DNA from 4 places in the Rhizobium sp. BR 250 genome. Region 1 is predicted to be linked to each of the others. Evidence: riboswitches for the same ligand, from Rfam matches in the RefSeq annotation. Region 1 holds a riboswitch; each other region holds the start of a gene.
The links. Region 1 has a riboswitch for cobalamin ahead of QD336_RS11345 (ABC transporter substrate-binding protein). Riboswitches for the same ligand answer to the same signal wherever they lie in the genome.
Positions count from the first base shown of each region.

Region 2: another riboswitch for cobalamin. It lies ahead of nrdH (glutaredoxin-like protein NrdH); the one in region 1 lies ahead of QD336_RS11345 (ABC transporter substrate-binding protein).
Region 3: another riboswitch for cobalamin. It lies ahead of metE (5-methyltetrahydropteroyltriglutamate--homocysteine S-methyltransferase); the one in region 1 lies ahead of QD336_RS11345 (ABC transporter substrate-binding protein).
Region 4: another riboswitch for cobalamin. It lies ahead of bluB (5,6-dimethylbenzimidazole synthase); the one in region 1 lies ahead of QD336_RS11345 (ABC transporter substrate-binding protein).

Region 1 covers NZ_JARWKW010000006.1:57,845-65,005, reverse strand. The annotation lists gene argE (acetylornithine deacetylase) at 1-390, opposite strand, end outside; gene QD336_RS11350 (GNAT family N-acetyltransferase) at 592-1,470, shown strand; cobalamin riboswitch at 1,521-1,754, shown strand; gene QD336_RS11345 (ABC transporter substrate-binding protein) at 1,913-2,944, shown strand; gene QD336_RS11340 (FecCD family ABC transporter permease) at 2,941-3,969, shown strand; gene QD336_RS11335 (ABC transporter ATP-binding protein) at 3,966-4,766, shown strand; gene QD336_RS11330 (pseudoazurin) at 4,763-5,242, shown strand; gene QD336_RS11325 (class I SAM-dependent methyltransferase) at 5,347-6,177, opposite strand; gene QD336_RS11320 (ABC transporter substrate-binding protein) at 6,291-7,161, shown strand, end outside.
Region 2 covers NZ_JARWKW010000003.1:421,874-429,034, forward strand. The annotation lists gene nrdE (class 1b ribonucleoside-diphosphate reductase subunit alpha) at 1-2,160, opposite strand, end outside; gene nrdI (class Ib ribonucleoside-diphosphate reductase assembly flavoprotein NrdI) at 2,148-2,546, opposite strand; gene nrdH (glutaredoxin-like protein NrdH) at 2,559-2,780, opposite strand; cobalamin riboswitch at 3,093-3,316, opposite strand; gene QD336_RS07355 (nucleoside triphosphate hydrolase) at 3,450-4,079, opposite strand; gene QD336_RS07360 (ATP-binding cassette domain-containing protein) at 4,076-4,858, opposite strand; gene QD336_RS07365 (ABC transporter permease) at 4,858-5,940, opposite strand; gene QD336_RS07370 (sugar ABC transporter substrate-binding protein) at 6,165-7,161, opposite strand, start outside.
Region 3 covers NZ_JARWKW010000006.1:231,472-238,632, reverse strand. The annotation lists gene xylF (D-xylose ABC transporter substrate-binding protein) at 240-1,280, shown strand; gene QD336_RS12145 (sugar ABC transporter permease) at 1,459-2,772, shown strand; gene QD336_RS12140 (ATP-binding cassette domain-containing protein) at 2,791-3,573, shown strand; cobalamin riboswitch at 3,644-3,856, shown strand; gene metE (5-methyltetrahydropteroyltriglutamate--homocysteine S-methyltransferase) at 3,954-6,302, shown strand; gene QD336_RS12130 (hypothetical protein) at 6,457-6,684, opposite strand; gene QD336_RS12125 (helix-turn-helix domain-containing protein) at 6,779-7,161, opposite strand, start outside.
Region 4 covers NZ_JARWKW010000001.1:165,109-172,269, forward strand. The annotation lists gene QD336_RS00840 (LTA synthase family protein) at 1-460, opposite strand, end outside; gene QD336_RS00845 (NAD+ synthase) at 692-2,371, shown strand; gene QD336_RS00850 (glyoxalase superfamily protein) at 2,462-2,839, opposite strand; gene QD336_RS00855 (TolB family protein) at 3,024-3,854, shown strand; cobalamin riboswitch at 4,066-4,249, shown strand; gene bluB (5,6-dimethylbenzimidazole synthase) at 4,345-5,061, shown strand; gene QD336_RS00865 (DUF2865 domain-containing protein) at 5,261-6,376, opposite strand; gene QD336_RS00870 (NADP-dependent malic enzyme) at 6,513-7,161, opposite strand, start outside.

The DNA of each region.
Region 1 (7,161 bases):
GGAAAAGGCGATATGCACGGGTCGCTTCAGTGCCAGGCGCGAAAATGTCGGTGCTGCGGCGAGAACAGTGGCGAGAAAACCCTTCATGTCGGTGGTTCCGCGTCCGTAAACACGCTCGCCTTCGGCTCTCAGCGTGAAGGGATCGGAGGACCATTCCGGCTCACCAGCAGGCACCACATCCATATGGCCGGAGAGGATGTATCCGGCGACATCCGTCGGGCCGAAGCTCGCGAAGAGATTGGCGCGGTCGCCTTCAGGGCCGGCAAGCAGCGATACTTTCGCGCCGTGATTTTCAAGATAGTCGGCGATCCATCCGGCGATATCGCCATTGGCGGTTCCGACGACCGATGGGAAGCCGACAAGACGCTCCAGAATTTCGATTGCGTTCATGGCTGCCCCCGTCGTTTCAACGTCGAAAGCTTAAAGTGGTGAGCGGCGTTTATCTGCTGAAATGCGGGTGATTTCGGTAGATTGTTGTGTCCTTCCAGTGCTTTCGGAAAATTCCTGCTGGCAAGCCTGGTTATCTTCGGATGTCGTGGCTGGGCTGCCGGGATCAAGGTTCCGCGCCGGAGGAAATGAGAGCCGTTTGCTATGGAGCTGCTCAAAGTCGATAGTTTCGAGTTGCGAACCGTGGATATCGCCGATGTAGAGGCCGATCATCTGCACGCGCTTTCCATGGCGGTGGGGTGGCGATATCACGCGAACGAATGGTGTTTTCTGCGGCAGTGCGGCGTCGGCCTCGCCGCGCTCGATGAGATCGATCGCGTCGTCGCAACCGCGATGCTGTTTCCCTATGATGAGGGTTTCGCGACACTCGGCATGGTCATCGTTTCCCCGCGCCTGCAAGGACAGGGCGTGGCGCCATGGCTGGTGCGGCGGCTTGTGACGAAATTCCCCGCCGTATCGCTCCGGCTCAATGCCACGGACGAGTCGAGGCGGTTATTTGCCGGGCTGGGTTTCACCGGAGAAACGGAAAAAGTGCATCTGTTTCGGGGAAAGGCGCAATGCCCGGCGGAGATGTCGCCCATTGGCAGAAAACAGAAAATTGAGCCGCTATCCGAAGAACACCTTGCCGATGTGGCTGACCTGGACCGGGTGGCTTTCGGCGTTTTGCGCAGCAGTGTCCTGTCGCGCCTTCTCATGGAAAAGACGGGTTATGGCCTGTTTGAGGCTGGCCGGCTTGTCGCCTTTGCGCTGCGCCGGGCGGCGGGGCGAGGCCACATCATCGGTCCGGTCGTTGCCGTGGAGGAAATGGATGCGATTGCGCTCGTCAGGCGGCATTTTGTCGATCTGGAAGAACAGCTTGTCCGTCTCGATGCCGTGCGCGACAGCGGTTCCTTCGCTGATTTTCTCGCGCAATCCGGCTTGGTGGCGATCGAAACGCTGACGACCATGACGAAAGACGAACCGCAGCCCATGGGCTCCGGCACGGCGAGAATTTTTGCGCTGGCCGGTCCTTCCCTGTTCTGACTTTGTGCTGAGCTGCGACACGATCGCAATTGACGCCCCGCCTCTTGCCCCTTATGTGAGAAAGCGACGGTTCCTGCAGCCGAAAGGCGAAGGGATTAATAGGGAACATGGTGCGGGCGATTTTTTCGTTCAATGCCGTGGCTGCCCCCGCAACTGTAAGCGGATTGTCGTTCATCCCCGTGACGCTTGAAGGCGTCATGCCACTGTATTCTCCGGAATACGGGAAGGCAGGTGAGTGACGCAAATCCGTGAGCCAGGAGACCTGCCGTCAAAATATAAACCATCGTTACGGGCGGGGAAGCCCGGAAGAGGAGATTGTAATGTTATTTCATAACATTTCGTTTGCGTCCTATTACCGTTCTCCGTACAAGACGTCCCGCTGTTGCTGCGCGTTCTGACGCCTGCTGCTCTGGAATAAGTTTTACTTTCGACTGGAGAACACATGTTTCATTCTAGACGCCTGCCGGTCCATGCCGGCTTTCTGGCCGCCGTGCTTTCGGCTTTGCCTGTTGTCAGCGCCAATGCTGCCGAAACCACCTATCCCCTGACGATCAACAGCTGCGGCCAGGAGATCACCTTCAAGCAGGCTCCCGCCCGCACCGTATCCGTCGGCCAGAGCACGACCGAGGTTCTTTACCTGCTCGGTGTTGCTGACAAGGTAGTGGGCACGGCATTGTGGATCGGCCCGGTTCTGAAGGGTTATGAGGAGGCCAATGCCAAGGTCGAACGGCTGGCCGATAATGATCCGAGCTTCGAGGCGGTTGTCGGCAAGAAGCCGGACCTCGTCACGACGCAGTTCCAGTGGCAGATCGGCCCGGAAGGTGTTGTCGGTACGCCGGCGCAATTCGCCGAACTCGGCATTCCCGTCTATACCTCGCCTGCCGATTGCGTCGGCAAGGACAATTCCGGCGGTGGTGATGGCGTGCGCAACACGGGCTTCACCATGGAGCTGATCTATCAGGAAATCCGCGACCTTGCCAAAATCTTCAACGTGCAGGATCGCGGAGAAGACGTCGTTGCCGACCTGAAAAAGCGCGAGGAAGCCGCCCGCGCCAAGATCGCCTCCGCGAATGGCAAGCTTTCCGCCGTCTTCTGGTTCTCCAGCGCCGAACTGGATATCGACCCCTATGTCGCCGGCCGCAACGGCGCTCCCGGTTACATCATGTCCGCGCTCGGCCTGAAGAATATCATCGAAAGCGATGAGGAATGGCCGACCGTTGGCTGGGAAACCATCGCCAAGGCCAATCCGACCGTGATCGTGGCCGGCAAGATGGACCGCCGCCGCTTCCCGGCCGACGATATTGCCGTCAAGCGCAAGTTCCTGGAAACCGATCCCGTGGCCAGCATCATGCCCGCCGTCAAGGAAAGCCATGTGTTCGACATGGATGCGCAGGCGATGAACCCGACCATTCGCACTATCGAAGGTATCGAAACGCTGGCCGAGGCTATTTCGGCCGCTGGCCTCGCCAAGTGAACCGTTTCTCTACCCATCTTGGCAGGGCGGGGCTGGCATTTGCCGCGCTTGCCCTGCTGCTTGTCGCGCTGATGGCCGGAGCGGCCATCGGCGAGACTGCCATTCCTTTCGATGTCGTGGCGAAAACCATCGCCAACCGCGTCTTCCACGCGGGTTATCCGCTTGAACCGCTGGATGAGGGCATCGTCTGGAGTTACCGCCTCAGCCGCGCCGTTGTTGCCGCCTGTTGCGGGGCGTCGCTGGCGCTTGCCGGGGCGGTGTTGCAATCGCTTTTGCGCAACCCGCTTGCCGATCCCTATATTCTCGGCATCTCTGCCGGGGCCTCCACCGGTGCCGTCGCCGTGGCGCTTCTGGGTTTCGGCGCGGGGTTTTTGACGATGCCGGCCGGCGCGCTCATCGGCGCTTTTGTGGCTTTTTCGCTGGTCAGCCTTCTGGCCGTGCGGGCGGGGCATGGCAATAGCGCCATCATTCTGGCTGGGGTTGCCGGTTCGCAGCTGTTCAACGCCATGACCTCCTTCATCGTTACCAAATCCGCCAATGCTGAACAGGCGCGCGGCATCATGTTCTGGCTGCTCGGCAATCTTTCCGGCGTGCGCTGGCCGGATGTCTGGCTGGCCTTGCCGGTCAGCCTTGCGGGCCTTGCGGTTTGTCTCTGGTATGCCCGGGCGCTGGATGCCTTCGCCTTCGGCGGTCAGGCGGCAGCCTCGCTCGGCATTCCGGTGCGCTGGGTCTATGCGGTGCTGATCTCCGTTTCCGCAATCATGACGGCCGCGATGGTGTCGCTGGTCGGTTCCATCGGTTTTGTCGGGCTCGTCATTCCGCATGCCGCGCGCATCTTCGTTGGTGTCCGTCATGGCATATTGCTGCCGGTGACGGCGCTGACAGGTGCAGTTTTCATGATTATCGCCGATGTTCTCTCGCGCATCGTCATTCCGGGCCAGGTGCTGCCGATCGGCGTCATCACCGCGCTGGTCGGCGCGCCCGCCTTCGCCTTCATCCTGGGGCAGAAAAGGGGGCGGTCATGAAATTATCCGCCCACGGCCTGCATTTCCATGCCGGCAATATCGATATCGTCCGCGGCGTTTCGCTCGATGTCGGTTCCGGGGAGTTTCTCGGCATCATCGGCCCGAACGGTTCCGGCAAGAGCACGCTTCTGTCCATGCTGGCCGGCATCCGCAAACCGCGCCGGGGACACGTTACGCTTGGCGAGGAGCCGCTTGGCTCATTAGGACGGCGCGAACTCGCGCGCCGGCTGGCCTTCGTGGAGCAGCAGGCCGAAACCACCGAGCGCATCACCGCGCGGCAGGCGGTGGAACTTGGGCGCACGCCCTATCTCGGCCCGCTTTCCGCATGGTCGCAGAATGACAGCGCCATCGTTGATGCAGCACTTGCCAATGTGGATATGGCCGACAAGGCGGAACGCAGCTGGCACCACCTTTCCGGTGGCGAACGGCAGCGCCTGCATATTGCCCGAGCCCTGGCGCAGGAGCCGCATATCCTGCTGCTGGACGAACCGACCAATCACCTCGACATCGGCCACCAGATCGGCTTGCTCGACCTGGTGCGCCGGCAGGGGCTGACGGTCGTGGCGGCGCTGCATGATCTCAATCATGCCGCCATGTTCTGCGACCGCGTCGCCATCATGCATCGGGGTGAGATGATCGCGGTCGGGCCACCGCGGGAGGTCCTGACGGCCGCAACGATCGCGGACGTCTTCGGGGTGAAATGTGCGGTCACCATGGATGAGGGCGGTTTTTCCCATATTCGTTTTCTGCCGGCCCATGGGCGGGCTGATCCAGCAAGGAAAGTACTGGCACGATGATGACATTCACGACGCTCGTAGACGCCGCTGTAAAGGCCAGAGGGTTTTGCGCCGCTGCCGCAATTGCCGTGGTGGCCACAGGGTTTCCCCTTCATGCTTCGGCCGAGACCTTCGAGGTGAAGATGCTGAACCGGGGTGAAAAAGGCCCGATGGTATTCGAGCCAGATTTCCTGGAAATCGCCCCCGGCGACCGCGTGCGCTTCGTTCCCACCCACAAGAGCCATAATGCCGCGACCATTGACGGCATGGTTCCCGAAGGTGTCGAAGGGTTCAAAAGCCGGATCAATGACGAGTTCGAGACCGGGTTCGAAAAGCCCGGCTTTTACGGCATCAAATGCTCTCCGCATTACGGCATGGGCATGGTCATGCTGATCAAGGTGGGCGAGGCGACCCTGCCGCAGAGCTACAAGGAAATCGACGTGCCAGGTCGTGCCAAGACCCGGCTTGATGATCTTTTCGAGCAGGCGGGAAAATGAGGTCGCGCCGAGCTCTTATCCGTCAGCCGGACTAGATCCGGCATCCAGTCACGGCGCGTCTGCGCCGTGAAGAGACAAGGACTTGATCGTGCTGGACCCCGGATCTAGTCCGGGGTGACGGAGTTGTCGCCGGGCTTCACCGCGCAGACCGCGTAACGGTGCTGCAGACCGCGCAGGATGCCCTTCAGCAGGCTGAAATTTTTCGCCTGGGCGCGGTGAATGGCCTGAAGCTCCTGATCGATCGAGACAGGCTCGAAACCGGCCGCACGCAACATCGTCGCGACATCGCCGGCCCTCGCACCCTTCGAAAAATAGACTCGAGAGAGAATGCTGTTGAAGGTGTTTTCCGGGTCCGCCGGCTTGTGCGGCTGGTCCGGTTTGACGAGGCCGATGTTCTCCAGGCCGGCGGCCAGTTTCTTCACCAGTCTTTCGCGCCAGCCGGTATTCACAAAATCGCCGTCGACGATCAGCAGTTGCCCGCCGGGTTTCAGAACACGGAACCATTCGGCAAAGCTTGCCTGCGGGTCCACCAGCGTCCAGACCAGATGGCGGGTGATGATGACGTCGGCGCTTTCGTCCGGCTCCATCGTATTTTCGGCATCACCGACAAAAAAGCGGATGTTGCGCCCACGGCTTTTCGCCTTCTCTCGGGCAAGCCCCAGCATCGTCTCGGACCAGTCCATGCCCGTGACCTGAAAGCCGAGATCGTCCATCAGGTGCGAGATGACGCCGGTGCCGCTGGCGAGGTCGAGCGCCTTGCGGCCCTCGCCGCGGCCCAGATGTTTCAGGATAAGCGCGTGCCAGGCCGCGCGCTCGTCCTCGGAGAAAATTTCATGCCCGGGTGAAAGGTCGAAAGTCGCGGCGCGGCCGGACCAATAGGCCTTTATTTCGTCTCTCAGGCTGTCGTTTTTGCCATATTGGATAGTGTCGATCATCGGTCTTCAGCTCATGTACCGGTCAGTTAAGAATGGCTCTAAAACATAAATGTTGACTAGTACAGTCAGAAAATAATACAGCCGCGCCAGTCAACACTGGAGAGCAATATCCGATGCGCATCTCAGCCAAATCCGCGGCACTTGCCCTTGGCCTTCTCGTATCCGCCGCATGGCCGGCATTGGCCGAAAAGGTCACCGTCAAGGATGTGACCGGCCGCGATGTCGAAGTCAATGTGCCGGTTTCGCATGTGATCCTCGGCGAAGGCCGGCAGATCTATTTCCTGGCGGCGCTCGACAAGGAAAACCCTTTCCAGCACGTTGTTGGCTGGCGCGATGACCTGGCGAAAGCCGACCCGGAAACCTATGCGGCCTATCTCGCCAAATATCCCGAGATCGCCAAGCTGCCGACCTTCGGCGGCATGAAGGACGGCACCTTCGACATCGAGCAGGCGGTTGCACTGAAGCCCGATGTGATCCTGATGAACATCGACGCCAAGACGGCGACCGAAGAAGCGGGCTATATCGAAAAGCTCGCCAAGGTCGGCATTCCGCTCGTTTACGTCGACTTCCGCGAAAAGCCGATGGAAAATACCGAGCCGAGCATGCGCGTCATGGGCAAGCTGACGGGCAAGGAAAAGATCGCCGAGGACTTCATCAAGTTCCGCGCCGACTCCATCGCCAAGGTCACCGATACGCTTGAAAAGGCCAATCCGAAGAAGCCTGTCGTGTTCATGGAACGTGCCGGCGGTTACTCCGATGATTGCTGCATGTCCTTCGGTGACGAGAATTTCGGCAAGATGGTCGAGCTCGCCGGTGGCATCAACATGGCCAAGGGCATCATTCCCGGCACCTTCGGCACCGTCAACCCGGAACAGATCATCGCTTCCAACCCGGAACAGATCATCATCACCGGCGGTAACTGGAACGGTTATGTTCCCGGCGGCAACTGGGTTGGCGTTGGTTATGGCGCAGATCTGAAGGAAG
Region 2 (7,161 bases), on a different contig from region 1:
AACCTGCGTGCCTTCCAGCGCCATCTGGCGCAAACGGATGTAATAGATGGTCTTGATGCCCTTCTTCCAGGCATAGATCTGTGCCCGGTTGATATCGCGTGTCGTCGCCGTATCGCGGAAGAACAGCGTCAGCGACAGGCCCTGATCGACATGCTGGGTGGCCGCTGCATAGGTGTCGATGATCTTCTCAGGGCCGATCTCATAGGCATCCTGATAATATTCGAGATTGTCGTTCGAAAGATAAGAAGCCGGGTAATAAACGCGACCGATCTTGCCCTCTTTGCGAATTTCGATCTTCGAAACAATCGGGTGAATGGAAGAGGTGGAGTGGTTGATATAGGAGATCGAGCCAGTGGGCGGCACGGCCTGCAGGTTCTGGTTATAGAGACCCGATGCCATCACGTCCTGCTTCAACGCTGTCCAGTCTTCCTGCGTTGGAATGGCAATGCCGGCTTTTTCGAACAGCTCACGGACCTTTTCCGTCGCGGGCAACCATTCCCGGTCGGTATATTTGTCGAAATATTCGCCCGAGGCATATTTGGAGTTTTCAAAGCCCTTGAAGCTCTGGCCCCGTTCCACCGCCAGCCGGTTGCTGGCGCGGATGGCGTGATAGGTCACGGTGTAGAAATAGATATTGGTGAAATCGATGCCTTCTTCCGAACCGTAGAAGATGCGTTCGCGCGCCAGATAGCCGTGCAGGTTCATCTGGCCGAGGCCAATGGCGTGGCTCGCATCATTGCCCTTTTCCACGGACGGGACCGAGGAAATGTGGCTCATGTCCGAAACCGCCGTCAACGCCCGGATCGAGGTCTCGATGGTCTTGCCGAAATCGGCGGAGTCCATGGCAGAGGCAATGTTCAGCGAACCGAGATTGCAGGAAATATCCTTGCCCATATGGCTATAGGACAAATCGGCATCAAACTCGCTCGCTTCACTGACCTGCAGAATTTCCGAGCAGAGATTGCTCATGCTGATACGGCCGGCGACCGGATTGGCGCGGTTCACCGTGTCCTCGAACATGATGTAAGGGTAACCGCTCTCGAACTGGATTTCGGCGATGATCTGGAAAAACTCGCGCGCCTTGATCTTCTTCTTGCGGATGCGACTGTCGGCGACCATCTCATGATATTTTTCGGTGACCGAGATCTCCGTCAACGGCACGCCATAGACCCGCTCCACATCATAGGGCGAGAAGAGGTACATATCCTCGTTGTTGCGGGCGAGTTCGAAGGTGATATCGGGGATCACCACACCGAGCGACAGGGTTTTGATGCGGATTTTTTCATCGGCATTTTCGCGCTTCGTGTCGAGGAAGCGCATGATATCCGGGTGATGAGCATGCAGATAGACCGCGCCGGCACCCTGGCGAGCCCCCAGCTGATTGGCGTAGGAGAAACTGTCTTCCAACAGCTTCATCACCGGAATGACGCCGGAAGACTGGTTTTCGATCTGCTTGATCGGCGCGCCGGCCTCGCGAATATTGGTCAGGGAGAGCGCCACGCCACCACCGCGCTTGGAAAGCTGCAGCGCCGAATTGATGGAGCGGCCGATGCTTTCCATATTGTCTTCCACGCGCAGCAGAAAACACGACACCAGCTCGCCGCGGCTCTTCTTGCCGGCGTTGAGAAAGGTCGGCGTCGCCGGCTGGAAGCGGCCTGAAATGATCTCATCGACCAGATCGCGGGCAAGCTGCTCATCACCGCGCGCGAGCGCAAGCGCAACCATGCAGACGCGATCCTCGTAACGCTCGAGATAACGTTTTCCGTCAAAGGTCTTCAGCGTGTAGGAGGTGTAATATTTGAAAGCGCCGAGGAAGGTCGGAAAACGGAACTTCCGGGCATAGGCCTCGTCATAGAGGTCACGCACGAAATTGAAGGAATACTGGTCCAGCACCTCCTGCTCGTAATATCCCTCCGTTACCAGATAATCGAGCTTTTCCCTGAGGTTATGGAAAAATACCGTGTTCTGGTTGACGTGCTGGAGGAAATATTGCCGGGCGGCCAGGCGATCCTTGTCGAGCTGGATCTTCCCGTTTTCGTCATAGAGGTTCAGCATCGCGTTCAGCGCGTGATAATCCAGTCCCGTCTCAACCGGTTTCTGGCTTGCGGCTACGGGCTGTTTGGCGTCCTTGCGCAGCGCGCTTGAGGTCAGCGTGTCCAAAATCGTTCCAATCCATGTTTGACGTTGGCGACATCTTCCTCCGTGCCGAGAAGCTCGAAGCGATAGAGAAACGGCACTGCGCATTTGCGCGAGACGATGTCTCCGGCGGATGCGAAAGCTGCGCCAAAATTCGTGTTGCCCGCCGCGATGACGCCGCGAATGAGATTTCGGTTGGAGGGCTCGTTCAAGAACCGGATGACCGGCTTCGGCACGGCCCCTTTGGTGCCGCCGCCCCCATAGGTGGGGGTAACGAGCACATAGGGCTCCGACACCTGAGGCACGTCCTCCTCGGCGCCGAGCGGCAGGCGAAACAGACGCCGTCCCAGTTTCAGAAGGAAACGATGGGTGTTTTCAGAGCGGCTGGAATAATAGACGATCAGACCCATCGCCCTGCCGCCTCAGCTAATCGAGCCAATCATATCAGGCCGGAAACCCGCCCAATGCCGTTCGCCGGCAACGACGACGGGAACCTGCATGTAACCGAGACCCCGAACATGATCGAGCGCATCCGCATCTTCGGAAATATCGATGATCTCATAGGGAACGCCGATGCGGTCGAGCGCACGATACGTGGCGGTGCATTGGACGCAAGCGGGCTTGCTGTAAACGGTGACGGTCATAATTTCCTCTCTCGAAGCCGGTTTCGGACACGGCTCAACATTGCCGACTGCAATCGCAATCGGGTGGCGGTGGATCTGTCATTCAGGTGAGGCGCGCAGCCCAGGCGACTTGTCGCATCTCCGGATCGAAACCGGGGTCCGGTTTTCCTGAAAACGCTGCAAGCCGCGCAAAATCACTCTCTACGCCGACGAGCGTAGCAACTTAAAGAAATGCACTGGCATGACTTCACCCCGAAGCTTGTTCTGGAGGGGGCAGAAAAGGGCGTACGCAAATCATTTGCGTCATACACCTTCCTCCGGACACCCCGCCCGTGGACGTTTGCGCTCAAGGCAGGTCTCCTGACTTGCGGGTCACAACATCTATTCCGGCCTTCCCGGGGCTTTCAGCCCCAGTGACCCAAATTGGAACGATGCTCACCGCTTACAGTTGCGGGGGCAGTTTCGGCCTTGCTCCGCCATGATGGCATCACGCACCGAATTCCCGTCTTAGCTCCCAATCCTTGCGAATCGGAAGAACCTCGAACACCACATATAGTATATGAGGAAATTTTCACGTCAATGAATAGACACACAAAAGCCCCACCCTGTGGATCAAAAAGATTCAACACATGGCCAACAAAGGCTTAACGGCAAATGCGCTTTGTGGCTTAGGGACGGGAAAGCGTTAACCTATTCCCAGATATCGATGTGGATATCGGCGGGGCGGGCGTTTTCGATCACCCTTTTTCCGTTGGGAAGATCGTTCTCAAACAGTTTGGCGTGGATTTGAGCGTCATCGAGACCATAGCCTCGCCATCTGTTACGCAGCCTCTCTTCAAGCACTGCGACGGATGGACCCACAAAAATGGTGAGATCGAAGCTACCGGACAGTGTCGTCCAGGGTGTCTCGTTGAGCAGCAGATAATTGCCTTCGGCAAGGATCAGGCGCGTGTCCGGCGCAATCGCGCGGGCCGAGGCGATGGCGATTTCGCGGGAGCGGTCGAAAACCGGAACAAGAACCTCCTGCCCGCCCTTGCGGACGGCGGAGACGATATCGAGGAAGCCACGCACGTCGAAGGTTTCGGGCGCGCCCTTTCGCGGCAGCAGCCCCCGTTCTTCGAGAATGCCATTGTCCATATGGAAGCCATCCATGGGCAGCACGGCGGCCGTTTCGCCCCGCGCCAGCAAAGCATCACAAAGCGCATCCGCCAGCGTGGATTTGCCGGCCCCAGGGGGACCGGCAATGGCTATGATGAAACGGGATTGACCCTTTGCCCGCCGAAGAACGTCTTCAACGATCGTCTCGAGCTTCAGTGTCATGCGGCAAGCGTTTCCTGCGGCGCTTCCTTCGCGCCGGTCATGAAGGCGACGGCATCCGACATGGAATAGTCCTTCGGATTGATGACGCAAAGGCGTTTGCCCAGCCGGTGGATATGGATGCGATCCGCAACTTCGAACACATGCGGCATGTTATGCGAGATCAGGACGATCGGCAGGCCGCGCGAGCGCACATCGAGAATAAGCTCCAGAACACGCCGGCTTTCCTTGACGCCAAGTGCTGCCGTCGGCTCATCGAGGATGACGACCTTTGAACCGAAGGCCGCCGCACGCGCCACGGCGACACCCTGACGCTGGCCGCCCGAAAGGGTTTCCACCGCCTGGTTGATATTCTGGATCGTCATCAGTCCGAGTTCGGACAGTTTCTCGCGGGCGAATTTTTCCATGGCGGGGCGGTCCAGGGCCCGGAACAGGCTGCCCTGAATACCGGGTTTGCGGATTTCACGGCCGAGGAACATATTGTCGGCTATGGAAAGCGCCGGCGAGAGCGCCAGGTTCTGATAGACCGTCTCGATGCCCGCCTTGCGCGCCTCAATGGGCGAGCGGAACTGCACGGGCTGGCCTTCCAGCCGGATTTCCCCCTCATCGGGTGTCACCGCACCGGAAATCGCCTTGATGAGCGAGGACTTTCCGGCGCCGTTGTCGCCGATCACGGCCAGGATTTCGCCCGGATAGAGGTCGAAATCTGCATGATCGAGGGCGGTCACGCGACCATAGCGCTTGACGAGATTGCGTGCTGTGAGAATGGGTTCTTTTGCCATCAGCCTGCTACCTTTCTGATCCACTGGTCGATTGCGACGGCCATGATGATGAGGACGCCGATCAACAGATAGGTCCATTGCGGGTCGGTTCCGATGAGTCTCAGGCCGAGCGAGAACACGCCGACGATCAGGGCACCGAAAATCATGCCCATGATGGAGCCGCGTCCTCCGAACAGCGACAGACCGCCGATAACCACTGCCGTGATGGATTCGATATTGGCGAACTGGCCGGCGGTCGGCGAAACCGAACCGATACGGCCGATCAAGGCCCAGCCGGCAAAGGCGCAGATGAGGCCGGACAGAGTGTAAACGGTCGTCAGCATGCGCTTGACGTTGACACCGGCAAGTTCTGCGGCGTCCGGATCATCACCCACCGCATAAAGATGGCGGCCCCAGGCGGTTCGGTTCAGCACATACCAGAGCAAAGCGACGAGCAGGACCATGGCGATGACGCCATAGGTGAAAACCGCATTGCCGAAACGGATATTGGCGCCGAAGAACTGCAGGATCGGCGCCTGCTGGGCGATATCCTGGGCGCGGATCGTCTCGTTCGCGGAATAAAGGAAGTTGGTCGCCAGCACGATCTGCCACATACCGAGTGTGACAATGAAGGGTGGCAGGCGCATACGCGAGACCAGAACGCCATTGATGAAGCCGCAGAATGCGCCAACGGCGAGGCCACAGAGAATGGAAAGTTCCGCCGGCAAACCGTAGCGGAAGGTGAACTGCCCCATGATGACGGAGGACAGAACCATGATCGCACCCACCGACAGATCGATGCCCGCCGTCAGGATGACCAGCGACTGCGCCGCGCCGACGATGCCGACGATCGCGACCTGTTGCAGGATGAGGGTCAGCGAGAAGGCAGAGAAAAACTTGCCGCCGAGGAGCAGGCCGAAAATGATCAGCGACAGCACCAGGACGATAAGCGGCACGGCCGCCGGGCTGGAATGGAGAAAGTGCTGGAATTTTTCCAGCGCGCTCTTGTCGTGCGTATCGAAAGCGGCGACCTGCGTCGAACTTCCCGAAAGCACTTTTTCAAATTCATTATGCGGCTGAGCCCGCACCGGCTGATCGCTCATGGATTTTCCTCCCGATCGCTCCATCGCAACGCCCCGAAACCGGGGCTTTTTCTCCAAAGAGAGTGATGCGTGGATTCAAAGTGTTGTGAAGCGGCCTATGTCATCCCCGCGGAATGTGCGGCGCGCCCGTTTGTTCCTTTGTCCGATCCCCCGGATCGTGCCTGAAATCATTCTGGTCCAAGGGCGGGGGCAAAACTGCCCCCGCGGGTTTCAACGGTGAGGCATCAGCCCCAGCACTTGTTGAGACCTTCCTTCGTGTCGATGGAATCGAGACCCTTGACCGGCTTGTCGGTCACCAGCGTCACGCCGGTGTCAACGAAGCTCTTGCCTGCCGTCGGCTTCGGCTTTTCACCCGTGTCGGCGAACTTCTTGACGGCTTCGACACCGAGCGCCGCCATCAGCAGCGGATATTGCTGCGATGTCGCGCCGATCACGCCTTCCGCCACGTTCTTGACGCCCGGGCAACCGCCATCGACGGACACGATCAGAACATCCTTTTCACGACCGACCGCCTTCAGCGCTTCATAAGCACCGGCAGCTGCAGGTTCGTTGATGGTGTGGACGACGTTGATGGTCGGGTCTTTCTGCAGCAGATTTTCCATCGCTGCGCGGCCGCCTTCTTCGTTACCGTTGGTAACGTCATGGCCGACGATGCGCTTGTCGTCTTCATCGCCGATCTTGTTGATGTCCTTCACGTCGATGCCGAAGCCCTTCATGAAGCCCTGGTTACGCAGCACGTCAACCGTCGGCTGGGAGGGGGTGAGGTTGAGGAAGGCGATTTTTGCGTCCTTGGCCTTGTCGCCAAGCGTGCCGGCGGCCCATTTGCCGATCAGCTCGCCGGCCAGAAGATTGTCGGTGGCGAAGGTGGAATCGGCGGCGTCGACGGGCTCGAGAGGCGTGTCGAGGGCGATGACCAGAAGGCCGGCGTCACGCGCCTTCTGTACGGCCGGTACGATGCCCTTGGTGTCCGATGCGGTGATCAGGATACCCTTGGCGCCATCGGCGATGCAGGTCTCGATCGCAGCAACCTGGCTTTCGGAATCACCGTCGATCTTGCCGGCATAGGACTTCAGCGTCACGCCGAGTTCTTTCGCCTTGGCGGTCGCGCCTTCTTTCATCTTGACGAAGAAGGGATTGGTATCGGTCTTGGTGATGAGGCAAACCGACGTGTCGGCAGCAGATGCAGCGGAAGCGAAAGAAACGCCAAGCGCAAGCGCGCCC
Region 3 (7,161 bases), 170 kb from region 1:
GCTGGGGCCTGCTCCCTGAACGGCTTTTTCCTGTCGTGCTGACCCTGTCTGATGGCCCATGCCACAGAGAAGATCAAGGCACCCGGATGCTGCCCGCAGCCGTTGTTGACAGCATGGGGAATCTCTGACATTAATTTTCTCGACTGTCGAGAAAATTGTGAAATCACAGAGACCGGCAGCTTTTTCCGGGCGTTTTCCCTGCATGGAGGTGCAGGCTGCGCCCTTACCGGGAGGACATCATGAATTCTTTTGCCAAGCTTTTGGCGGGTACGGCCGTACTCGTTTCCCTGCATACCGCCGCCATTGCGGCCGATCTCGTCGTTGGCGTTTCCTGGTCGAATTTCCAGGAAGAACGCTGGAAGACGGATGAGGCGGCAATCAAGGCTGCGCTCGACAAGGCCGGTGCGAAATATATTTCCGCCGATGCGCAATCATCTGCCGCAAAACAGCTGACCGACGTGGAATCGCTGATCTCCCAGGGCGCCAATGCGCTGATCATCCTGGCGCAGGACAGCGATGCGATTGGCCCGGCTGTTGAAAAGGCCGTTGCCGAAGGTATTCCGGTCGTTGGTTATGACCGCCTGATCGAAAACCAGAGCGCCTTCTACATCACCTTCGACAACAAGGAAGTGGGCCGTCTTCAGGCTGCTGAAGTCTTCAAGGTCAAGCCGGAAGGCAATTACGTCTTCATCAAGGGCTCCTCTTCCGATCCGAATGCGGACTTCCTGTTCGCCGGCCAGCAGGAAGTGCTGAAGGCCGCCATTGATGGCGGCAAGATCAAGAATGTCGGCGAAGCCTATACCGATGGCTGGAAGCCGGAAAACGCCCAGAAGAACATGGAACAGTTCCTGACCAAGAATAACAACAAGGTCGACGCGGTCGTCGCTTCGAATGACGGTACCGCCGGTGGCGCGATTGCCGCTCTCGCGGCGCAGGGCATGGCCGGTTCGGTTCCCGTCTCCGGTCAGGATGCCGATTTCGCCGCGCTGAACCGCGTTGCGCTCGGCACGCAGACGGTGTCGGTCTGGAAGGACAGCCGTGAACTCGGCAAGGAAGCGGCCGGCATTGCGCTTGCACTCGCCGGCGGCAAGAAGATGACCGAGATCAAGGGCGTCACCACCTTTGATGGCGGCCCGAAGAAGGTGAAGATGCAGTCGGTCTTCCTCAAGCCGATCGCCATCACCAAGGACAATCTCGGCACGGTCATCGATGCCGGCTGGATCAAGAAGGAAACGGCCTGCCAGGGTGTGAAGGCCGGATCCGTCAAGGCTTGCAATTGATCGAATAGGTCCCGGTTGGGCGCCGCGCCATGGTTCATGGCGGGGCGCCCTTTAGAGCATTTTCAGGGGAAGCGGAACGGCTTTCATCCGGACAATGCGTAAGAACAAAAACTTGGATCGTTCTGGCGATTCGAAGAAAAGCCAAAACGATCCAAGATGTGAGGAGCACCGGCAGTTCATGGCCGACATGACCCAATCCAATTCCACAGCGCCCGCCAAGACGGAAAAGACAGGCTCGATTACGCGTTTCATCAGCGCTACTGAGCTGGATACCCGCCTTCTCGGCATGGTCGGCGCGCTTCTTCTGATCTGGATCGGATTTCATATCCTGTCCGGCGGCCTCTTCCTGACGCCGCGAAATCTCTGGAACCTTTCCGTGCAGACCGCTTCCGTGGCAGTCATGGCGACGGGCATGGTGCTCGTCATAGTCACCCGCAATATCGATCTGTCGGTCGGGTCGATCCTCGGTTTTTCCGGCATGATCATGGGCGTCATGCAGGCAGAAATCCTGCCGCAGATCCTGGGCTTCGAACATTGGGCTACATGGATCGTCACGCTTCTGGTCGGTATTCTCGTCGGTGGCGCGATCGGTATGCTGCAGGGCTCGATCGTCGCCTTCCTGAATGTGCCATCCTTCATCGTCACGCTCGGCGGGCTTCTGGTCTGGCGCGGTGGCACCTGGTTCATCACCAGCGGTCGCACCGTGGCGCCGATGGATTCCACCTTCCGCCTGATGGGCGGCGGTACCAGCGGCTCGATTGGCGCGACATGGAGCTGGATCGCGGCCGCCATTGCCTGCGTCGCCATCGTTGCGGCAATCCTGAATTCCCGCCGCCAGCGCCGCCGTTTCGGCTTTCCGCTGCGGCCCGTCTGGGCGGAATATTTTCTGGTGGCGCTCGGCTGCCTCGTCGTCGTCGGTTTCGTGGCCGTGGTCAACAGCTATCCCTGGCCGGTGAACATTGCCCGCAACTATGCCGACGCCAATGGCATTGCCTGGCCGGAAGGCGGATTGTTCATCGCGCATGGCATCGCCATTCCGGTGCTCATGGCGCTCGCGGTCGGCGCGGTCATGACCTTCATCGCGACAAGGCTGCGCTTCGGACGTTATGTCTTCGCCATCGGTGGCAATCCGGAAGCGGCGGAACTGGCCGGTATCAAGACCCGCTGGGTCACGGTGAAGATCTTCACGCTGATGGGCGTTCTGTGCGCCATCGCCGCGGCGATTTCGACCGCCCGCCTCAACGCCGCCACCAATGCCCAGGGTGAGTTGGACGAACTTTACACCATCGCGGCGGCCGTCATCGGCGGCACCTCGCTCGCCGGCGGTGTCGGAACCGTAGCGGGCGCAATGCTCGGTGCGCTCGTGATGCAGTCGCTGCAATCCGGCATGGTGCTGGTGGGTATCGATACACCCTTCCAGCGCATCGTCGTCGGTGTGGTCCTGGTCGTCGCCGTCTGGCTCGACACCATCTACCGCGCCCGCGCCAAGTAAGAACCGAGGAGAACTCCTATGACGGACCAAGTCACGCCCCTCGTGGAAATGCGCAATATTTCCATTTCCTTCGGCGGCATCCACGCGGTGGAAAACGCCTCTGTCGATCTTTTCCCCGGTGAGGTGGTTGCCCTTCTCGGCCATAATGGCGCCGGCAAATCGACGCTCATCAAGATACTTTCCGGCGCTTACCGGCGCGATGGCGGCGATATCCTCATCAATGGCGAGGATGCCGATATCCGCAATCCCCGCGATGCCAAGAAATACGGCATCGAGACCATCTACCAGACGCTGGCCGTGGCGGATAATGTCGATGCGGCGGCCAATCTTTATCTTGGCCGCGAGCTGAAGACGAAATGGGGAACGCTGGACGATGTCGCCATGGAAGCCTCGGCGCGTGAGGTCATGGGCCGCCTCAACCCCAATTTCCGGCGGTTCAAGGAGCCGGTGAAAGCGCTTTCGGGCGGCCAGCGGCAATCCGTCGCCATCGCCCGCGCCATTCTGTTCGATGCCCGCATCCTCATCATGGACGAGCCGACGGCAGCGCTCGGGCCGCAGGAAACGGCGCAGGTGGGCGATCTCGTCAAGGAGCTGAAACGGCAGGGCATCGGCATCTTCCTCATCAGCCACGATATTCACGATGTCTTCGATCTGGCCGACCGGGTTTTCGTGATGAAGAATGGCAAGGTGGTTGGCCATGCCCGCACGCAGGATGTGACCAAGGACGAGGTTCTCGGCATGATCATTCTGGGCAAGGTCCCATCGGGCGCGGTGCCGGGACCGGGCGCGGTCACATTCTGAGATCGTTGGTCTCAATCAAATAAAGATATAAAGATTTCTTTATGTCTATTGACATTGTGACACCCCTGTTGAGAATGGCGGGTGTCATGGTTCTCCGGGGTGATTGTTTCAGCCCGGAGCTAAGAGGGAATCCGGTGCGCCGAAGATCGGCAAGACCGGAGCTGCCCCCGCAACTGTAAGCGGCGAGCCTTTGTCCACAACGTCACTGGGGTGAAAGCCCCGGGAAGACGGGCAAAGGCGGCGACCCGCGAGCCAGGAGACCTGCCAGGACAAAATAACGTCCACGGGCGGGGTGTCCCGGTGGTTGCGCAATGGTTCGGCAAGGCCGGGCCTGCACGCGTCCGCTTTACCCATGCCCCCCAACCAAATGGGGTATGACAATGCCAGACAAGACCATTCCAGTCGCATCGCTCGGTTTTCCGAGGATCGGCCGTCATCGTGAATTGAAGTTCGCGCTTGAAGGCTTCTGGTCCGGAAAGATTTCCGAAACGGACCTTCTCGAAACCGCCGGCAGGCTGCGCGCCGAGAACTGGGCGCTTCAGCGGGAAAAGGGGATCAGCCTTATCCCCTCCAATGATTTCTCCCTCTATGATCACGTGCTCGACACGGCCGTGATGGTGGGGGCCATTCCGTCGATCTACGGATGGACGGGCGGAGATGTCTCCCTGTCGACCTATTTCGCCATGGCGCGCGGAAGTCAGAGCGAGGCCCATGCCGGCTGCGACCACGTTCATGAAGGACATGCGCATCATGGCCAGGGCGTTCCGGCGCTGGAAATGACCAAGTGGTTCGACACCAATTATCATTACATGGTGCCGGAGGTTTCCGAGGAGCAGCATTTCGTGCTTACCTCGCAAAAACCGGTCGACCATTTCCTCGAGGCTAAAGCGCTCGGCATTCACACACGACCCGTCATCCTCGGCCCGGTCACGTTTCTGAAGCTTGCCAAGGCGCGAGAGGCGGCCTTCAAGCCGCTCGATCTTCTGGCGAAGCTGCTGCCCGTTTATGAAGAACTGCTGCGTCGTCTCCGCGCCGCCGGGGCGGATTGGGTGCAGATCGACGAGCCGGTGGCCGTGCTGGATCTTTCAGAGGGCGAACGCCATGCGCTTGCCGTCGCTTATCAGGCTCTGTCAAAGGCCGCGCCTGATCTCAAAATCCTCATCGCCACCTATTTCGGCGGTCTTGAGGATAATTTGCAGGCCGTCGCGGCGCTTCCGGTCGCGGGTCTTCATCTCGATCTGGTGCGCGCGCCCGAAGCGTTGGAGGCCGCATTGAAGGTCTTGCCCGCAAACCGCGTCCTGTCGCTCGGCGTCATTGACGGCCGCAATATCTGGCGTGCCGATCTCGCCGCGATCATCGGCAAGCTGGAAACCGCCATTGCCGAACGGGGTGCGGCGGCCTTTCAAATCGCGCCGTCCTGCTCGCTGCTGCATGTTCCGGTCGATCTCGAACTGGAAACCGGCCTCGATGCCGATCTGAAGAGCTGGCTGTCTTTTGCCACCCAGAAGCTCGGCGAGCTTGCCACGCTCGGCCGGGCTTTGGGTGAGGGCAGGGCCACTGTTGCGCCGGAACTGGAAGCGGCCTCGCGGGCGGTCGCCGCACGTGCATCCTCGCCAAAGGTAACGGATACCACCGTTCAAAAACGCATCGCGACGATCGGCGCCGCCGACAGGCAACGGGCGAGCGCCTTTGCCGAGCGGCAGAAGCTGCAATCGCAGGCCATCGCCCTGCCGCTTTTCCCGACGACGACCATCGGCTCTTTCCCGCAGACGCCGGAGGTGAGGAAAGCTCGCTCCGCGCATTCCAAGGGCGCCCTGACCGACGCGCAATATGAAAACTTCCTGCGGAAGGAAACCGAAGCGACGATCCGCTGGCAGGAGGAAATCGGCCTCGACGTTCTCGTCCACGGCGAGTTCGAGCGTAACGACATGGTGCAATATTTCGGCGAGCAGCTTTCCGGCTTCGCCTTCACCCAACATGCATGGGTGCAGAGCTACGGCTCGCGTTACGTGCGCCCACCGATCATCTTCGGCGATGTGTCGCGTCCGAAGCCGATGACGGTTCGCTGGTGGGACTATTCCCAGTCGCTCACCGAAAAGCCCGTTAAAGGCATGCTGACCGGGCCGGTGACGATCCTCAACTGGTCCTTCGTCCGTGACGATATCGCCAGAAGTCTGACCTGCCGGCAGATCGCGCTCGCCATCCGCGATGAGGTCAACGATCTCGAGGCAGCCGGTGCGCAGATGATCCAGATCGATGAGGCGGCGTTACGTGAAGGCCTGCCGCTTCGGCATAGGGACTGGCAGGATTATCTCGGCTGGGCGGTGGATTGCTTCCGCATTTGCTCCAGCGGCGTGGGCGACCGGACGCAGGTGCACACTCACATGTGCTATTCCGAATTCAACCAGATCATCGACGCGATTGCGGCGATGGATGCCGACGTGATCTCCATCGAGACCTCGCGTTCGAAGATGGAACTGCTGGATGCCTTCCGGACCTACAAATATCCGAACCAGATCGGCCCCGGCGTTTACGATATCCATTCGCCGCGCGTGCCGGCAGTCGCGGAAATGGTCGATCTTCTGGCTTTGGCGCGGGAAAGGCTTGACGATCGGCAGCTCTGGATCAACCCGGATTGCGGTCTGAAAACCCGCAAATGGGAAGAGGTCAGGCCGGCGCTGGTCAATATGGTCGCTGCGGCGGCCGAACTTCGCCGCGCAGCGCCCTGATATGACAGAGGCCCGGCAAAACCGGGCCTCTGTCATGGCTTTCGCCGAGAAAAGGGGGAGGGCATAGGGAGAAGAGAAAGGTTCCCGGGTTTTCACGACTGGAGGTCGGAATGGAAACGCTCAATCCTGCCTGTCTATGCCGTTGCAGAAGTGCTCAATGCAGATCGGTCGATGCGAAGGCGCTGGCATTCAGCTCCGCGGGCGGCAGACCCTGCTGATTGATATCCTGGGCCAGCGACAACAACGCCATTTCCAGGAAATAGGTCGACATGCCCAGTTCCAGGGATTTCGAACGCTGGCAAAGATAGGAGACCATCCGCCCGAGTGCCAAAATCTCGTCTGCATTATCCTGTTCAAGTATTGCTGAGGTAGACGCCACCATGATTCCCTCTCGACAGTCGACAGTATGAAAACGCGTTGATCCCGCGTTGTTCATTTTTGACCACATCGAGCGTCACGCGAGCGTCACACCTGCGTCAATCGTCGCTCTTGTCCGTTGCTGCGCCGGCATTTTCCGCCGCTTCGGTTGCTGCGAGCGATGTGACGAGAGCCACGATGCTCCGGCGCACGGCTGCACTCTTGATGCGCGAAAAGGCCTGGTTCAGCGAAAAACCTTCATTCGAGGCCACGAAGGTCTGCATGGCATTGATCGTGCCCAGCGCCGGGTTGGCGGCGCCGCCATCGGGTGTGGCATTGGCGAAAAGGGAGCTGACCTCAACGCCGAGAATCGACGCAATGGCCTGCAGACGCGAAGCGCCGACGCGGTTGGCGCCCTTTTCATATTTCTGGACCTGCTGGAAGGTGATGCCCAATCGCCCGGCCAGCGCACTCTGACTCATGCCGAGCGACTTGCGGCGCA
Region 4 (7,161 bases), on a different contig from region 1:
CGAGGCCCACCAGCACCGCCGTCAGGGGCTGGGCCTTCAGCATGGTGGGCAGAAGCTCGAGGATCTGCCGGCCGAACAGCAAGTCGGAGGGATAAAGCGGATCGGAGAGGTAGGTCTGTTTCTGCGCCGAAATCAGCCCCGTCAGCGCGCAGAGCGGAGTGACGGCAATCAGAGACAGGTAACGCCGGCCAAGCAGCGCGTCCAGCGCCAGAAGAAGGGCGAGCACGGCGGCGATGGTGGTCACGCCCGGGCGGGCGGACGAGGTGAGGAAAGCGCCGACATCATGGAGCGAACCGCGTGCGATCCACTCCAACGCCACGACGAGCACGATGGATGCGACCGTCAGATTGGCAAGCGTATAGGCCGCGCCCGAAAGCTTCGAAAGGCTCCTAAGTCCCGCAGGCGAAAAGACGAAACCAGCCTTTTCGGAAGCCGTTGTTTTTGGCGCCGAATCTCTCAAACCTGTTACTCCGGTATTGCAGGCGGCAGCACCGATCCGGGGAGGTGAATCGGGCGTCGCAAAAGTGTCATGTAACTGTCACATAAGCGCGATGAATGCGACATGAACTTTGCGCAACCTGGCGGGCGCGGCGATAACCTTCGTGTGAACGCGGATACCTGTTCGCGCAGCCGGGTTGCGGCATGCAATTGCCGCGTTGCGGAGCGGCCACGGGCGCGGTATTGAATGGGCATGAGCGACAGACACGATATCAAGAACCATCTCCGGATTGCCGTCGGGCAGTTCAATCCGACTGTTGGCGACGTGGCGGGCAACCTCGCCAGGGCGCGTGAGGCGCGGGCCGATGCGGCGACGCAGGGCGCCGATCTTCTGCTTCTGACCGAGCTGTTCATATCCGGCTATCCGCCTGAGGATCTGGTGCTGAAGCCGGCTTTCCTGAAGGCTTGCCTCAAGGCTGTCGAGGAACTGGCGGCCGAAACCGCCGATGGCGGGCCGGGCGTGGTTATCGGTTTCCCGCGTCAGGGCGAGACGGGCCGGCACAATTCGGTGGCGCTTCTGGATGGCGGCAAGATCATCGCGTTGCGCGACAAGATCGACCTGCCGAATTACGGCGAGTTCGACGAAAAGCGTGTTTTCTCCGAAGGGTCGATTTCCGGGCCCTATAATTTCCGCGGTGTCAGGATCGGCATTCCGATTTGCGAGGAAATCTGGAACGATATGGGCGTGTGCGAGACGCTCGCCGAAAGCGGGGCGGAAATCCTGCTGGTGCCGAATGGCTCGCCCTATTATCGCGGCAAGCTGGATGTGCGCCATCAGGTGGCGCTCCGGCAGGTGATCGAAAGCGGCCTGCCGCTCGTTTTCGCCAACCAGCTGGGCGGGCAGGACGAGCTGGTGTTCGACGGCGCAAGCTTCGGCTTTAATGCCGACAAGACGCTTGCCTTCCAGATGAGCCAGTTCGAGGCCACGCTTGCCGTTACCGACTGGAAACGCACCGCGGATGGCTGGCATTGCGAAAGCGGGCCTTTCTCGAAAATTCCGGAAGGTGAGGAGGCGGATTACCGCGCCTGCATGCTGGGCTTTAGGGATTACGTCAACAAGAACGGTTTCAAGAGCGTGGTTCTCGGCCTTTCCGGCGGCATCGATTCGGCGATCTGTGCCGCATTGGCGGTCGACGCGCTGGGCGAGGAGCGGGTGCGCTGCATCATGCTGCCCTACCGCTACACCTCGGAAGAATCGCTGAAGGATGCGGCCGATTGCGCAAAGGCGCTTGGCTGCCGTTATGACATCGTGCCGATTGCCGAGCCGGTGGAAGGTTTTCTCTCGGCGCTTTCCGATCTCTTCGAGGGAACGGAAGAGGGCATTACCGAAGAAAACCTGCAGAGCCGCACACGTGGCACCATCCTCATGGCTGTCTCGAACAAATTCGGCTCGATGGTGGTGACGACCGGCAACAAGTCGGAAATGTCGGTGGGTTATGCGACGCTTTACGGCGACATGAATGGCGGTTTCAACCCCATCAAGGACCTCTACAAGATGCAGGTCTATGCCATTTCCAGCTGGCGCAACGCCCATGTGCCGCCGGGGGCGCTCGGCCCTTCCGGCGAGGTGATCCCCGCCAACATCATCGCCAAGGCGCCGTCGGCCGAATTGCGTCCCAACCAGACCGATCAGGATTCGCTGCCGCCCTATCCGGTGCTGGACGATATTCTGGAATGCCTTGTCGAGAAGGAAATGTCGGTCGAGGAAATTCTGGCACGCGGCCATGATGTGGCAACGGTGCACCGGGTGGAGCATCTGCTTTATCTGGCCGAATACAAACGCCGGCAATCGGCCCCGGGTGTGAAGATCACCAAGAAGAACTTTGGGCGGGACCGGCGTTATCCGATTACCAACCGGTTCCGGGATCGGTGATCGCGGGTAGGTTCGGCGGGCGCTCGGTTCACAATAAGCCTTCGTGTTTAAACGGACGGCGCGGAGAAAACCCCGCGCCGCCCGCTCATCTCAAATGACCTGCCCCACATCGATACGGTTGCCATCAGGGTCTTCAAACACAAAGGCCCTCAGGCCATAGTCCTTGTCCTGCAGCCCTTTGATGATACGCAGCCCATGGCTCTTGCAAATCGCATGCAGCGCATTGACATCGCTCACCAGCATATGCGCCACGTTGAAGGGGGCTGCCTTATGCGTCGGCTGCAATGTCAGGTGCAGTTCGGCATTGCCCTGTTTCAGGATCATGAAACCGACGGGATTGCCGTTTTCGAAGGTCTTTTCGAAACCAAGCACACCGACATAAAAATCATGGGCCTTTTCGATATTCCTGACAGGAAGCATTGCGGCGATCCGCCCGAAGCGGATGCCGTGATCGGCGATGGTATTCATCGCGGAACCTCGGGTCTGGGAGAAACGGCAAGCGGTGCGGACGGTGCCGGGGCGCTGGCGTTTTTTCCGGTTTGAATTTGCAGGACGGTGCCTGCCGCCCTAGGATCATAGCCACGGCGGCGGCGGATGCAAATGGAATGTCTGCGCCGTTCCGGTCGGAACATTGACAAGCCCGGGAGGCAGAATGCGCAGCTCCATCGAAATCTTCAACATCCGCACCGGCAAGATGCGGGTGGTGTGGCAGACAGCTGAGCTGTTTGAGGCGCCGAACTGGTCACCGGATGGCAAATATCTGCTGCTGAACAGCGAAGGGCTGCTTTATCGGCTGTCCCTTGCCGGTGATGTTTCGCCGGAAAAGGTCGATACCGGCTTTGCCACGCTCTGCAACAACGATCACGGTATTTCGCCCGACGGTTCGCTTTATGCCATTTCCGACAAGGTGGAATTCGGCAAAAGCGCCATCTATCTGCTGCCTTCGGCGGGCGGCGCGCCGCGATTGATGACGAAGAACCTTCCTTCCTACTGGCATGGCTGGTCTCCCAACGGGAAAGGTTTTGCCTATTGCGGCATTCGCGATCAGGTTTTCGATATTTATTCCATGGACATAGACAGCGGTGTTGAAACACGCCTTACCCATGGTGAAGGCCGCAATGACGGGCCGGATTATTCGCCGGATGGCGCGTGGATCTATTTCAATTCCAGCCGCACCGGGCTGATGCAGATCTGGCGGGTGCGGGTGGATGGCTCTGCCGTCGAGCGCATCACCGACAGCGCCTATGGCGACTGGTTTCCGCACCCGTCTCCGAAGGGTGACAAGGTGGTGTTCGTTTCTTATGACGGTGATGTCTTCGACCATCCGCGCGATCTTGATGTGCGGGTGCGGCTGATGGATATGGATGGCGGCAATGTCGAAACGCTGTTTGAGCTTTTTGGCGGGCAGGGCACGATGAACTCCCCCAACTGGTCACCGGATGGGGATGAGTTCGCTTATGTCAGATATTTCCCGGTGGGGTGATGCGATTCTGACGAGGTGGTGTACCCCCTCCCGTCATGCTGGACTTGGTCCGGTATCCAGCCAGCCCAAGTCATTGGGCTGAAAGGATGCCCTCCGCTGCGTGAGAGCCGCGTCGGCTGGATTCCGGCTCAAGGCCGGAATGACGGAGGTGAGGAGCACGGTCATATTGTCGCGCGGCCTTGGCGATACTTGCGTTCGCAAGCCTTTTTGCCCATAGCTTTACCAGTCAGGTGCCCGCCCTTGCGGCGGGAGAATCGGGAATCCGGTGAGAGACCGGAACGTGCCCAACGCTGTGAGGCGGATGCTCTTTTTCTCATGCCACTGAAGCAATTCGGGAAGGCGAAAAGGGGCGGATGAAGCTTAGTCAGAAGACCGGCCTGGCAGGATAGACCGAACCGCGCGGACGGCGGCAGGTTGCTGAAAAAGTGCGTCGTCGCTGCAAACCGGCATGGTTTCGGCACCGGCGCGCCCGCATTGTTGGGGATAAACGATGCCGACCGAACCGCCTCTAACCACGTCGCCTGACGTTAACCCATTTAGTCACGCACTTTCGCCCGTCCGCCCGTTTTCCGGGGAGGAGCGCGAGGCGATCTACCGCGCCATCGAGACGCGGCGCGATGTGCGCGACCAGTTCCTGCCGGACCCGCTGCCGGATGATCTCGTCGAGCGCCTCCTGAAGGCGGCGCATTCCGCACCTTCCGTCGGTTTCATGCAGCCATGGAACTTCACCCTCGTCACCGATGGCGCCGTGCGCCAGGCGGCATGGGTGGCCTTCAGCCGCGCCAATGAGGAGGCGGCGGCGATGTTTGCGGGGGAAAAGCAGGCGCTTTATCGCAGCCTGAAGCTCGAAGGCATCCGCAAGGCGCCGCTCAGCATCTGCGTCACCTGCGATCCCACGCGCGGTGGCAAGGTGGTGCTGGGCCGCACCCACAATCCGCGCACGGATGTCTATTCCACCGTCTGCGCCATCCAGAACCTCTGGCTCGCCGCCCGCGCCGAAGGCATCGGCGTCGGCTGGGTCAGCATCTTCCATGACAGCGATGTTCGCGCCATTCTCGATATCCCCGAGCATATCGAGATCGTCGCCTGGCTGTGCCTTGGGCGGGTCAATGAGCTCTATACCGAGCCGGAACTGGCGGTGAAGGGCTGGCGCCAGCGTGTGCCGCTGGAGGAACTGGTGTTTCGCAACCGCTGGGGCGGGCGGTAAGGGAGTTAGACGGTCTGTGAGTGACGTGGAGCCTTGCCGCTTGTTTCTTCTCCCCGCCGGGGAGAAGGTGGCCCGAAGGGTCGGATGAGGGGGCACGCTCTCCGAATATCTCGACCCTTGTCACCTCATCCCGCTGCCGCGGACTTCTCCCCGGCTGGGAGAAGAAGCAAGTGGTACCTGCCCGGATCCAAAACATATGTCACTGCTGCGGCTGAATGCCCTTCAATGCCGGGTTCTTCAGGTCGATCCGGCCCGTCTGGTCCGGCAGGAATTTCGGGCCGATAACGCGCACCTTGGCGTCGTTCGGATCATAGTCGCGCTCGGGCACGGGCTGTTCCGGTGGCTTGGCGGCCTGTTGCTGTTCGGCGGGTTTCTGCTGCTTGTCGCCACTCTTGTCACCTTGGGGTGATGGAATGGTGGTGATGCTGGAATAGGGCTTTTCGGATTCCGGCCGGGCGGCGTCTTCCTGCTTTTGCATGTCTTCGTGATAGGCCGCCATGTTGCAGGCGCAGCCGGGCGCTTTCGTTGAGGAATTGCGGTAGGCGAAGGCGGTCGGCAGGTCCTTGTAGGGTTTGCCGGTTTCGGCGGAGATCATGTCGGCGGTTTCCTGATCCGCCATGGAATGGAAATAAAGCTCCGTCTCGGTTCCCGGGCACATTTTCTGGCATTGTTCGGCCTGGGCGCGGAAATCGAGCGGTGAGGCATTGGAGGCGATCGGGAAGAACGAGCCGTCGCAGGTGCGCACGCACAGTGTGCGAAGCCCACCCTCGGCGGCGGCGTTGGGGTAGGGTGAAAGCCCCGCTTGTCCCGGTTCGTTGCCATTTTGCCGGAAGGCATCGGGATAACGCGTTACATCGGGCGCCGGCGGCAATTGCGCGTTCGTTTCCGGGGCGGGGCTGCAGCCATTGGCATCAAGGGCGGCGAGAATGCGCTGGCGTCTGATGTCGCCGTTGTCGCTGCGCGCGGTTGCCATGGCATCGTCGCGGTCGCGGATGATGGCGTCGCGTTCGCTCTCCGCCTCGGCGAGCGCATCGCCGATTTCAGCGCAGAGGCCGGCATTGGGATTGCCATAAACAGTGACGCTGCCTGACGAACAGCCATAACCGCGCAGATCGTTCCTGATCTTGCGGATCACGATGTTCTGGCGCGCGAGCGCATTGGCGTAGCGCCGCACCTCGGCCGTGTTGCCGACGACGCGCGGCGGCTCGCGCAACTGCGCATAAAGCGTATCGCAGACCTGATCCGCAAAAGCGGCGGCCGGGGCCATGAAAACAAGGGGAAGCAGGAGGCCGATGATGCGGCTGCGCCGGGTCAATTGTGCGATCCGTTCGATGTCCCCGGCCGGTGGCAGGGGCGTTATACTTCACGAAATCCGTGTTTCAGGAAGATAACATAAGCTGTTGCCGCAATGCGGCAACAGCCTGTTCAAAATTGCGTTAATGCGGCCTCTATCACACCGAAGGGTGCGAGGCCTGCACCACGGCAAAGGCCGCCATGTTGACGACGCCGCGCGAGGTGACGCTGGGCGACAGGATATGGGCGGGCAGGGCAGTGCCGAGCAGGATCGGGCCCACATGCAGGCCCTCCGTCAGCGTGCGGGTGACGCCGAGCGTGATGTTGGCGGCATCAAGGTTCGGGAAGACCAGCAGGTTCGCTTCACCCGTCAGCACGCTGTTCGGCATGGCGCGCTTGCGCAGCGCTTCCGACAGCGCCGAGCCGCCCTGCATTTCGCCGTCCACTTCCAGTTCCGGTGCGGCTTCCTGCACGATCTTCAGGGCGCGGCGCATCTTGCGGGCGCTTTCGGAATCGCGCGAGCCGAAATTGGAGTGGCTGGCGAGTGCCACCTTCGGCGTGATGCCGAAGCGGCGGATTTCCTTGGCCGCGAGAATGGCCATTTCCGCCACTTCCTCGGAGGTCGGGTCATAGTTCACGAAAGTATCGGTGAGGAACAGCGCGCCCTGCTGGGTGATGAGCAGGCTGAGGCCCGCAAAGGAACGCACGCCTTCCTGCTTGCCAATGATCTGGTTCACGTCGCGCAGGTGGCGGTCGTAGCGGCCTTCGATGCCGCAGATCAGCGCATCCGCTTCGCCACGCTTCACC